Regions from separate parts of the Marinomonas sp. 5E14-1 genome, predicted to be linked through region 3. Evidence: predicted binding sites of a transcription regulator. Region 3 holds the regulator's gene; each other region holds the start of a gene.
The links. Region 3 encodes sigma-54, which starts transcription at its own class of promoters, with help from an activator protein. Its sites were predicted from a motif close to TGGCACNNNNNTTGCTNT; they were not measured.

Region 1: ABFY09_RS07110 (amino acid ABC transporter substrate-binding protein) is a predicted target of sigma-54. The motif match lies at 1,569-1,586, and genes of this name have one in related genera.
Region 2: ABFY09_RS06620 (amino acid ABC transporter substrate-binding protein) is a predicted target of sigma-54. The motif match lies at 909-926, and genes of this name have one in related genera.
Region 4: glnL (nitrogen regulation protein NR(II)) is a predicted target of sigma-54. The motif match lies at 1,871-1,888, and genes of this name have one in related genera.

What each region holds. Positions count from the first base shown of each region.
Region 1 is NZ_JBDXMW010000006.1:76,250-79,439, reverse strand. It holds gene ABFY09_RS07115 (amino acid ABC transporter permease) at 1-343, opposite strand, end outside; gene ABFY09_RS07110 (amino acid ABC transporter substrate-binding protein) at 462-1,484, opposite strand; gene lrp (leucine-responsive transcriptional regulator Lrp) at 2,012-2,488, shown strand; gene ABFY09_RS07100 (helix-hairpin-helix domain-containing protein) at 2,529-3,190, opposite strand, start outside.
Region 2 is NZ_JBDXMW010000005.1:212,968-216,157, reverse strand. It holds gene ABFY09_RS06625 (IclR family transcriptional regulator) at 55-807, shown strand; gene ABFY09_RS06620 (amino acid ABC transporter substrate-binding protein) at 1,068-2,108, shown strand; gene ABFY09_RS06615 (ABC transporter permease subunit) at 2,135-3,190, shown strand, end outside.
Region 3 is NZ_JBDXMW010000004.1:40,116-43,305, reverse strand. It holds gene lptB (LPS export ABC transporter ATP-binding protein) at 1-165, shown strand, start outside; gene ABFY09_RS04500 (RNA polymerase factor sigma-54) at 241-1,713, shown strand; gene ptsN (PTS IIA-like nitrogen regulatory protein PtsN) at 1,731-2,180, shown strand; gene ABFY09_RS04490 (HPr family phosphocarrier protein) at 2,190-2,459, shown strand; gene mgtE (magnesium transporter) at 2,468-3,190, shown strand, end outside.
Region 4 is NZ_JBDXMW010000008.1:154,124-157,313, reverse strand. It holds gene ntrC (nitrogen regulation protein NR(I)) at 1-759, opposite strand, end outside; gene glnL (nitrogen regulation protein NR(II)) at 756-1,841, opposite strand; gene glnA (glutamate--ammonia ligase) at 2,050-3,190, opposite strand, start outside.

The DNA.
Region 1 (3,190 bases), on a different contig from region 3:
TCGACAGTCGGGCAACACCCATGATGACACCAATGACAGTTGCTAACACAATCCCCATCAGGGAAATAACAACAGTGTTGATTAAGGCAACTACAAAAGCACGACCATAAGAGTTTGCTTCTGTGTACTCAATCAAATGAATAAGGATGGGAAATCCGGCTGGCTGATTTAGAAATGTAAAACCAGTGGAAATACCTTGATTAGCTAGGTTGGCTTGTAAGTTACTGAATAGGTAATAACCTACGAAAACTACCACGGCTAGAAGCACTATTTGAAAGATCAAGGCACGGGTGCCTGCATCATGCAAAAGGCTTTTGTTATTTGAAGTCGTTTTATCGCTCATCTTAATTCAGGCAAATGGAATGCTCGTCAGATGTGTAAGAAAGGGGGGAGAAATTCAGCGGCGATGAAAAATCGCCGCTGAATAAATACCCGAAGCAGGTTGCTTTAGGTATTAATAATTAACGTACTGGTGGCGCGTACATTACACCACCTTCAGTCCATAGATTGTTAATACCACGTGGAAGACCAACTGGAGTAGATGGGCCAACGTTACGCTCGAAGACTTCACCATAGTTACCTACTTGTGAAATAACATTGTAAGCCCAGTCTGCTGGAAGGCCAAGTTGAGCCCCCATATCACCTTCAGAACCTAGAAGTCGTTTGATGCCTGGATCATTCGTTTCGCTTTTGATTTTCGCAACGTTTTCAGAAGTGATACCCATTTCTTCTGCGTTAACCTGAACGAACATTGCCCAAGTTACGATGTCTTTCCACTGGTTGTCGCCATGACGAACAACAGGGCCTAGAGGCTCTTTAGAAATAGTTTCTGGAAGGATTACGTGAGCGCTTGGGTCTGCAAGCTTAGAACGGTGAGCAGCAAGGCCTGATTTATCTGTAGTGAACACATCACAACGGCCAGAAGCGTAAGCAGCTAGTGCTTCGTCTGCTTTTTGAACAACAACTGGAACGTAAGATAATTTGTGTTTACGGAAGAAGTCAGCCATGTTCAATTCTGTTGTAGTGCCTTGTTCAGTACAAACGGTTGCACCATCAAGGTCCAAAGCAGACTCAACGCCTAGGTCTTTACGAGCCATGAAACCTTGACCGTCATAGAAGTTAACAGCTGTGAAGTCTAACCCCAGAGAAGAATCACGAGTGTAAGTCCAAGTCGTGTTACGAGAAAGAACATCGATTTCGCCAGATTGTAGAGCGGTAAAGCGTTCTTTAGCAGATAGAGGAGTGAATTTTACTTTTTGAGCATCACCGAAAATGGCTGCAGCCGCTGCACGACAAGCGTCAACATCGATACCAGTCCAGTTACCTTCAGAATCTGCGTTGGAGAAGCCTGGAACACCTTGGCTAACACCACATTGGATAAAGCCTTTAGATTTAACGTCATCTAGTGTAGCTGCAGTCACTGCTGTGCTTAGAGTTGCTGCAACAGCTGCAGTAGATAGTATTTTACTAACATTCGATTTCATTATATTAAGCCTCCCGGGCATTTTTTACATATGTTGTTATATTGTTGAACTTAACGTCAGATTTATATTATCTGTAGTATTTATTAAGCAAACTTAGTGCCAACACTCTATTGTTCTTATTGTCAGATATATGTAGATGATTCCTCTACAAAGGACACTACATACATCTATAGAATTACTCTTTTTCGCCATAGTCAAGCAGAAAAGATTATAAGTTATACGTGATCTGCACTTTTTTCCGTATCTCCGGGTGTGACTTTTATATCTTTAATATTTATTTTTTCTGTAAAGCGTTAGTTTTCGGGGAATTAGGCTGACCGCTTAATTATTGTTCATAAGTGGTGCGAAATTCTTTTTAAAATGTTCCATTTTGTAGCGGAGGTGATTTTTTGCTTAATTCTGGTGCTTGTTCTTGGTTTTTTTACTATGCCCCTACTAAAGATATTGAATAAAGCTCTTTCCATAATTTGCAATCTGCATGATAGACTTAGGCATTAATTGAAGCTACGTAAGGAGATCCGTGTCAAATGGATAACTCAGTAAAACCACTCGATCGCTTAGACAAAAAAATACTTCGTGAATTACAGGTAAATGGCCGTTTATCGAATGTAGAACTAGCGAGCCGTGTTGGGTTGAGTGCCACTCCTTGTTTGGAACGTGTTCGTCGTTTAGAGCGAACAGGTTACATTACGGGTTACTGTGCTTTGGTAAATCCGAAAAAGGTGGACGCTGGTTTGTTGGTCTTTGTTGAAATTCGACTGAAAACAACATCACCTGAAGGCTTTAATGAATTTAAAACAGCGGTTGCTGAAATTCCAGAAATTTTAGAATGCCATTTGATTGCGGGCGACTTTGAATATCTTTTAAAAGCGCGTGTTTCAAATATGGACTCTTACCGTCTACTTTTAGGTGAAACTTTACTGACTCTGCCGCACGTTCGAGAGTCTCGAACTTATGTTGCAATGGAAGAAGTGAAAAGCACGACGGTTGTAAATATCCCATAATCCTGAGTGTGTACTTTGCATTTCATTGAACTTTTTTGCTTTAGTTTGATAGTTTTTCTAGTAGTTTTTTCAGCATTTTGGGCCCCATTCCTTTGACATTGACAATAGCTCTTTCGGATTGAAAAGGGCGCTCCGTAATAATCCTTTCTAGCGCTTTTTTGGGGATCCCTTTAACGGCTCTTAATTCAGCTTTTTTTATTTTATTGATAAGGCGATGTCCATCGCCTGAGCCTACTGACTCGGTGTGAGTAATGGATTCTTTTGGAGAGGTTGTCTGAAGCTCTCTTAGGTCAGTGGTATGTTCATTGCTGTAGATAGCTGCAGCATCAGACATAGCTTGGGTTTGGTAGAGAAGGTCGAAAAACACTTCATCAATTAGTGCATACTCTAAACCATCCCATTCCCTTAATTGTAATGAGAGTTGCCAAGTGCCCGTGGGTGGATGTTGAAAGAGCAAGTCGTAAGAGCAGTCGCTCAGAAAATGTTGCCCTCTTAATTCTCCTATTGTCGTAGAAGCGAGAAGCAGGTTTTGAGGTTCTCTATTTTGTTGGTTCTGGGCACTAAAGGCGATTTGAATTGTGCCGCTCATGTTCAGTTCATCTCTATTGCTTCCAATAAAGTCTGCAGAAATCATAACTCGGTCGTTTTCTATTTTGTAACCGCATCCTTGTATTGATAATTCTACACCTTGATTTATTTGTT
Region 2 (3,190 bases), on a different contig from region 3:
CATTTTCAATATGTTACAGGCATGAAAGACTTACAAAATTAAGGTTACGGATTCATGACAGGAAGGGTAGATTCAACACTTTCAAAAGGGCTTTCGATTATTGAAGCTCTTGCAACAGAAGCAAAAGGAATAGGTGTCTCTGAACTAGCACGCAACTTGGAACTGACAAAATCCAATACATTCAGACTCTTACAGACGTTAATTGCTCATGGTTATGTTCGCCAAGACCAAAATAAACATTATTTTGCGACAATGAAATCGTGGAAAATTGGCCAGATGATTATGGAAAAATTAGATCTTCCACGATTATCTATTAGCCAAATGCAATACCTGTCTAGTATCACTGGCGAAGCGGTTTATTTGTCCGTTTTAGACGGTTTATCGACTCTGTATATCGAAAAAGTAGAAAGTACAAAAGCGATTCGGACCTACACGCCAAAAGGCGGTAACGCGCCTATTCACTGTGTTGCAACCGGTAAAGCATTACTGGCTTTTAATTATGAAACGCTTCGTGAAAAGCTGATTGGTAATTTAGGCTCTTATACTGACAAAACCATTACGACGATTGAAGCACTCGATATTGAAGTGGAAAAAATCAGAGAAACAGGTGTCGCAATTGATTTGGGAGAGTATCGAGCAGAAGTGATTAGTATTGCTGCTCCTGTATTTTCTGCAAATAATGAAGTAATTGCTTCCATCGGCATTTCAGCTCCGGCTATCAATACACCAGATGAAGACATTGATAAAATTATTCATACTGTCATTCAGGCTGGAAAAAGCTTAAGTAACACATTGAAAGATATATAGTTTTATATTGTTATTTATTTATAAAAAAGCCACTCAAATCGAGTGGCTTTTTACTTTCTAGCTCCTTTTCTCACCTCTTAGAAACATCTCCTTTCAAAAATAGGCATAGAGTTTGCTAATTACTCCTCTAAATTACTTCGATCTATTCAGATATAGAAAACCTAAATATTAATTTTTATTAATTATTGACATAAAAATAAACCTGATATATCACTAAATAGAACAAAGATTTCATTATATGAAACAAAAGGAGCTAGATTATGATAAAAACGATTAAACCTATTTTAACAACAGCCATTGCCGCCTGTGCGATTTCAGTCACTTCGATGTCATTTGCACAAAGCCCTACGGTGAAAGCCATTCAAGACCGAGGCACCATGTTATGCAGTGGTCATAATGGTAGCTACTTTGGTTTTGTGGAAGTAAACGATAAAAATGAATGGAAAGGCTTAGACATTGATATTTGCCATGCGGTGACCACAGCGATTTTAGGCGACCCAAGTAAAGCTAAAATCATTCCTTTGAGCTGGGCACAGCGTTTCCCTGCGCTTCAGTCAGGTGATGTGGACATCATCATCAAAGCGACAGGTTGGACGATGGGCCGTGATACTGAGCTGGGTTTACAATTTAGTATGCCTTATTTCTTCGGTGGTACTCAGATGATGGCTAAAGCCGAACTGGGTATTACAGAGGCGAAAGAATTAGAAGGCGGCACTATTTGTGTTGAAGCTGGTACAACAAATGAGCGCCTTATCGCCGACAAAATGGCGGATCTGGGCATCGATCACAAAATCGTTTCATACGAAAAAAATGCGGAAGTCATGGCCGCTTATCAATCCGGTCGTTGTGATGCTTTTGGTGGTTGGGGGCCTAGTTTAGCGGTTCTTAGATCCAATCAAATGGGTAACCCTGATGAAAACATCATCCTGAACGATACGCTATCAAATGAACCTATTGCAGCGGCAATGCGTCAAGGGGATGATGAATTTGTTGATACGGTTAACTGGACATTAGCGGCGTTATTGCTTGCTGAAGAGCATGGCGTGACTCAAGCAAACGTGGAGGAAATGGCGAAAAATCCAACTAACCCAACGGTTGCTCGACTATTAGGGACGTCACCTGGTATTGGTGAGCGTCTTGGTCTACGTGAAACATGGGCGAAAGATGTGATTAAAGCGGTGGGTAATTTCTCTGAAATTTACGACCGTAATCTAGGTAAAAATTCACCTTATAATCTTGAACGAGGTTTGAACAACCTCTGGAGTCATGATGGTGTTCTTTATGCTCCAATCCTAGATTAATCCTATAGACCAAGAGGCGAGACATTATGTCTGCAATAAGAAGTAAAAAACTCAACATGAAGAACCTACTCATTCAAGTTGTGTTTTTAGCGGTCGTCATTTTGGTCATAGCGGGCGCTTTTTCAAGCGCTCGCACTAATCTGGCTGACCTTGGAATTTCAAGTGGTTTCAACTTTTTAGAAAGGTCAACTGGCTGGGGCTACTCCTTTTCTTTACTGGAGACAAACGTTAATGACCCTTATAAATGGACTCTATTTTCAGGATTTGTTAATACATTATTTCTAGGAACTTTGACGATAATTACGTCTACTATTTTAGGGTTTCTTATTGGTACAGCAAGAGATTCCCATAATATTACCATTCAAGCGATTGCGACCATCTTCATTCAAACCTTTAGGAACATTCCACTTATTCTTCAATTGGTTTTTTGGTATTCCGTATTAATACACATGCCCAGTCCACGACAGGCTTATGATCTATTTGATATTGCCTATTTATCAAATCGAGGCTTTATGATCCCAAGTGTTAATGCTTCGCCTGTCTTCTTCATCGCCTTTTTGATCGTTTTAACTGGGTACTGGATGTTAAAAAACCGGATTCCTGAATTAAAACGGCTTCCGTCAAAATGGTTTTATGCCGCTCTTTTTGGCATAGCGGTCCTGTATTCTCTCTTTTTTATTGATGGGCCTTTGTTGTCTATTCCCGAACTAAAAGGCCTTAGATTTGTAGGGGGAACCACAGTACCAGTCGAACTTGTTACTATGATTATCAGCACCTCTCTTTATGGTGCGGCGTATATTGGTGAAATCGTCAGGGGCGGCTTAAATGAAGTCCCAAAAGGGTTAGTAGAGGCGGGAAATTCCTTAGGGCTGAATGAACGTATGGTCTGGTGGAAAATCAAAGTCCCTATGGCGCTTCGCACTATCATTCCACCTTTGGGCAATCAATGGGTCTTTATGATGAAAGCGACAACGGTTGGTGTGGCCATTGGTTTTAGTGACCTCTTTATGTTGATCTCCACATCCATTACGCAATCCGGACAAACGCTTGAATTAATTGCAATTTTAATGGGTGCGTTTTTA
Region 3 (3,190 bases):
ATTGGTGTTCTGATTACAGACCACAATGTCAGAGAAACCTTAGACATCTGTGATAAAGCTTATATTGTGGGCAATGGATATATCATTGCTTCTGGTGATGCTAGTACAGTTATTAACAATGAACAGGTGAAAAAAGTCTATTTAGGTGATGACTTCCGCCTGTAACCCCTTATCATTACTGCAGAAAGGGAGTAGTATGCATAACTCGTTCCAATTCACTCAAATAAAAAGAGTTGCTCCATGAAGCAGTCTTTACAGTTAAAACTCGGTCAACAGCTGACCATGACACCCCAGCTGCAGCAAGCGATACGTTTGCTGCAGCTTTCTACGCTGGATCTTAAACAAGAAATTCATGAATTTCTTGAATCCAACCCTCTTCTTGAACTTGACGACGACGAACAAGGACAAGTAGAAGCACCAGCTAGCATCGAATCCAAAAGCACAGCAGAAACACCTGATATCAATACAAGTGAAGAAGCTCGTGTTGAATCAGAATGGACAGAAAGCATTCCTGAAGAGCTCTCAATAGATAGTAACTGGGATGACACCTACCAAAGTTCTGCAGCGATCAGCGACAACAATAACTATGAAGGTGACAGCGACTTCGAAAGCCGTAATGCGCCTGCAGAAAGCATACAAGATCATTTAATCTGGCAATTAAATTTAACTCACATGTCTGATCGAGACATTGAGATTGCATACGCAATTATTGAATGCGTACAACCAGATGGTTACCTAAGTATTACACCAAACGATATCTGCGAGTCCCTTTCGACCGAACTAGAAGAACTTGAAATAGAAGAAGTTATGGCAGTCCAACATAGACTGCAGCGTTTTGACCCTATTGGTGTTTGCTCTACCGATCTACGAGATTGCCTATTAGTTCAGCTAGAAGCATTTCAAAACCACCCTTTATACAAAAGCACGCATAACCTGATTGACAATTATTTGCCGCTTCTTGGCAGTCGTGACTTTGCGCAATTAAGCAGAAAAACAAAGCTAAAAGACGAAGCTCTTAAAGAAGTAGTTTGCTTAATACAACAACTTAATCCTCGTCCCGGCTCTGTTATTGATGCAGATGATACGGACTATGTCATTCCTGATGTCTCTGTCAAAAAACGCAATGGCAGCTGGCAAGTAGAGCTAAACAATGACGCTTTACCGCCTGTCAAAATAAACGAAACCTATTCTGCTATGGCTAGCACAGCGTCAACGCCCGAAGACGCGAGCTATATCAAGACGTCATTACAAGAAGCCAAGTGGTTCATGAAAAGTTTACAAAGCCGAAATGAAACCCTATTAAAAGTTGCCAGCTGTATTGTAAGCCGTCAAATTGACTTCTTTGAATTAGGTGAAGAAGCCATGAAGCCCATGGTACTTCACGATGTAGCCGAAGAAGTCGGCATGCACGAATCAACAATATCTAGGGTGACGACTCAAAAATACATACACACACCAAAAGGTATTTTTGAACTTAAATATTTCTTCTCCAGCCATGTCAACACAGCATCTGGCGGAGAATGCTCTTCTACAGCAATACGAGCCATGATTAAAAAGCTAGTAACAGATGAGCCAGCTAAAAAACCTTTAAGCGACAATAAATTAGCGACTATTTTGGCTGACCAAGGCATACAAGTTGCCCGCCGTACTGTTGCAAAATACCGCGAGGCGATGAACATACCGCCATCCAATGAACGCAAGCGATTGATCTAAACGGACACTACTTTATCATGCCATTAAAATCATTATTGAAAGCGGAACTTGTCTTTGCAAAACAAGAGATTGTCAGCAAAAAACGCGTTCTTGAGAACTTAGCGGAAGTCGCATCTAACAAACTACATTGCGATAACGAAGCGGTTTATGACGCTTTATTAGGCCGAGAAAAACTTGGCAGTACTGGAATAGGAAATGGTATAGCCATTCCTCACTGTCGTTTGGAATCCGCCAATCATACGGCAATCGTTGTGATGTCATTACAAAAACCGATTGACTTTGATGCGATTGATAAAAGAGCTGTAGATTTGATCTTCGCCCTCATCGTTCCACCTCACGAGTGTGACTCTCATTTATCGACATTGGCGCAGATTGCAGAATTAGCACAATCGCCACAATCTTTAGATAAATTAAGAACCGCTCAAACAAACGAAGAGCTATTTAATATATTTGATTCGTTAATATAGGAAGCACGCATGCAAGAAAAGTCTATTACTATCATCAACAAACTTGGCTTGCATGCTAGAGCTGCAGGAAAACTTGTTGAAACAACTTCTCGCTTCTCCTGTGATATTACCATCGAAAAAGAAGGTCGTAACGTCGACGGAAAAAGCATTATGGCAATGATGATGCTCGCTGCAGGAAAGGGCACCGAAATTCATATCAAAACCAATGGAGATGACGAAAAAAACGCCCTAAAAGCCATAATAGAATTGATCAACAATCGCTTTGGTGAAGATGAGTAACACTTTATATGTCAGAGAAAGCAACTCTAACTAACCACCTGCAGACAGTCACCGAGTCTCTTGAGTCCGGTGCCACCATGCAAATCCGTTATTTACTTAACGGTGCACTACCTGCACAGGACGTTGCTCGATTATTGGAATCCTCCCCACCTAAAGAACGAAAGCTTTTATGGGAGCTGATTGACTCAGAAAACCAAGGCGAAGTGCTACAATATCTAAGTGAAGATATTGGCGCTCAATTCATGAAAAACATGAATACTGAGCGATTGATAGAGTTATCGGAAAGTTTTGAAAGTGATGACTTAGCCGATTTATTACAGCATTTACCAGAAACTATTGTAAAAGAAGTTCTTGCGTCCATGACAACGCAAGACAGGGTGCGTGTTGAAGCCCTATTAAGCTACTCGGAAGATTCTGCCGGTGGCTTAATGAACACAGACACAATAACAATACGTCCAAACATAACGATTGATATTGTATTTCGCTACCTTAGAAGGCACGACATTCTCCCTGATATGACAGACAACCTGCTGGTTGTTAGTCGATCTGATCGCTTATTAGGCACTCTCCCTCTCACAAAGTTATTAGTGTCAGACACCAGCGATATCGTTCGAGATATCATGGAAACAGAATACACCGTCATTGAGGCTGAAACACCTGCCAGCGAAGTCGCACAGTTATTCGAAAAAATGGACCTTGTTTCTGCCCCTGTTATTGATGGAAAAAGCAAA
Region 4 (3,190 bases), on a different contig from region 3:
TTCAGCTGGCATATCACCAATTTCATCTAGAAACAGTGTGCCGCCATTTGCTTGTTCAAAGCGCCCGCGACGCTGTGTGTTTGCACCAGTAAATGCACCTTTCTCATGACCAAATAATTCGGACTCGATTAAATCGTGTGGAATGGCCGCCATGTTCAAGGCGATGAAAGGATTCGTTGAGCGAGGACTGTGAGTATGGAGTGCTTGAGCAACCAACTCTTTACCTGTGCCAGATTCACCATTGATTAAGACGGTGATATTGGAATTGGCAAGTCGTCCAATGGCACGGAAAACCTCTTGCATAGCCGGTGCTTCACCAATGATCTCTTTGTCTACTTGAGGAATAGTTTCTTCCTCTGGCATATCATCCGTACTAGGTCGTGAGTTTTTGTGGTGCAGCATGGCGCGTTTTACAAGGCTTACTGCTTCTTCTACATCAAATGGCTTTGGTAGATACTCAAATGCACCGCCTTGATAAGAGGCAACGGCACTTTCAAGATCTGAGTGTGCCGTCATGATGATAACAGGTAGGTAAGGGTGATCATTTTGTAGCTTATCAAGAAGCTCTAAACCGTCCATGCCAGGCATACGAATATCACTGATGATAGCGTTTGGTTGCTCTTTGTCTATCATGTTGACGAGGTTTTCGGCCGAGTCAAATAAACGACATTGGATGCCTTCTTGCTCTAGAGTCTTTTCCAATACCCAGCGAATAGAGCGATCATCGTCAACAATCCATACAGTTTCATCTTGTGTCATGTGTTTTTCTCCTCGCCTTGGACTGATGTCTCAATGGGAATTAATATGTTGAATTCGGTGTGTTGTGGGTGGCTATTGCATTCGATGATGCCATGATGCTGATGAACAACCGATTGAGAGATAGATAAGCCCAGTCCGGTTCCGTCAGCTCTGCCACTAACCATGGGATAAAATAACGTTTTCATAATGGATTCAGGTATGCCTGGGCCATTGTCGATAATGCTGATTTTGCAAACCAGACGGTGTCGTTTTGAGCCGATAGTGAATTGGCGCAAGGTACGAGTGACCATGCGAATCGTCTTTTTCTGGCTGTCTTGATCTTCCATCAATGCTTGCATGGCATTCCGAGTAATGTTCAGCAGCGCTTGTATTAGCTGAGATTCGTCGCCGATTAAATCTGGAATACTCGGGTCATAATCTCGAATCAATTTAATTTTGTTGTCTGTTTCAACAGAAATGAGCTGTCGAACACGCTCAAGTACTTTGTGAATATTTAATGGTTTGTTTTTAGGGATTTGTCTTGGGCCGAGCAAACGATCAACAAGGTCTCGTAGCCGATCGGATTCTTCAATAATGACTTGGGTGTAGTCATTTAAAGCCTCGTCAGTAAATGCACGGCTGATTAATTGTGCAGCACCACGAATTCCGCCTAATGGGTTTTTAATTTCATGGGCAAGTCCACGAACCAATTCTTTGCTACTTTCGTGGTTTGCAATAATTTCGTCTTCTTGGGAAATTCGCTTCATTCTATCGCGAGGGTAGAGTTCTATTATGAGGCTTTTTGTCGCATTTGATGACCCCATGATTGGCGTCACAGTGTAATCACAGAACAGCTTTTTTGAATTGACCCGCTCAATTTCCGCTTCACGTTTCGTAAAGGCATGACTTGTCTCAATAGCAGAATATAAGGCACTGATGCTGTTCTCGTTTTCACGAAAAGCAGAGCTTAAGTCGTTGCCATAAATTCGGCGACGGCTAACTGCAAGCAGCATTTCTGCGGCAGGATTTAAGTATTCTATCTCTAATTTATTATTCACTTGAATGATAGCGGTAGATAGATGATCGATTAATAAACTATACAAAACAAAGCCTCTTTATTGACCATTCACTATGTGCAAAAAGCGAACCAACATTGGGCACTTTGAAATGGCTTATATATATAAGGTATCTGTTTTAAACAAAAAATAATACGCACAATTGTGGTGCGTCATGTGGCGTGCATTTTTTAAGTGCAAAAAAAAAGCCTCGATCTAAATCGAGGCTTTCGTTTTTACTGAACAGTTTTAAAGATTAAACACTGTAGTAAAGTTCGAACTCAAGAGGAGTTGTTGTCATTGCAACACGTTGAGCTTCATCTGCTTTAAGGTCGATGTAAGCATCGATCATGTCGTCAGAGAATACGCCGCCTTGAGTTAAGAACTCACGGTCTTCACTTAAGCACTTAAGAGCTTCTTCTAAGCTTGCTGCTACTTGAGGGATAGCCGCTGCTTCTTCAGCTGGAAGGTCATATAAATCTTTATCTGCTGCATCGCCAGGGTGAATCTTGTTTTTGATACCATCAAGGCCAGCCATCAACATAGCTGCGAAAGCTAGGTATGGGTTAGCGGTTGGATCAGGGAAACGTGCTTCAATACGCTTACCTTTAGGGCTAGCAACGTAAGGGATACGGATAGAAGCAGAACGGTTACGAGCTGAGTAAGCTAGCATAACTGGTGCTTCAAAACCTGGAACAAGACGCTTGTAAGAGTTTGTTGAAGCGTTAGTGAACGCGTTCAATGCTTTAGCGTGCTTGATGATACCACCGATGTAGTAAAGAGCCGTTTCAGATAGTCCAGCGTATTGGTCACCAGCAAATTGGTTAACGCCATCTTTCCAGAAAGATTGGTGAACGTGCATACCAGAACCGTTATCGCCAACGATTGGTTTAGGCATGAATGTCGCTGTTTTGCCGTAAGCGTGAGCAACATTGTGTACACAGTACTTAAGGATTTGAACTTCGTCAGCTTTTTTAACTAGAGTGTTAAATTTAGCGCCGATTTCATTTTGGCCAGCTGTTGCTACTTCGTGGTGATGAACTTCAATTTCTAAGCCCATTGTTTCCATTGCACCACACATTGCGCCACGTAGATCGTGGTGAGAATCAACTGGTGGTACTGGGAAGTAGCCGCCTTTTACTGTTGGGCGGTGACCCATGTTGCCGCCTTCAATCTTCTTGTTAGAAGCCCAAGCAGCTTCTTCTGCGTTGATTTCAACACAAGAACCTGACATGTCAGTTTTCCACTTAACATCGTCAAATACGAAGAATTCTGGCTCAGGACCGAAGAATGCAGTGTCACCAAGACCTGTAGATTTAAGGAATTCTTCTGCACGTAGAGCAACAGAACGAGGGTCGCGATCGTAACCTTGCATAGTAGAAGGCTCGATTATGTTA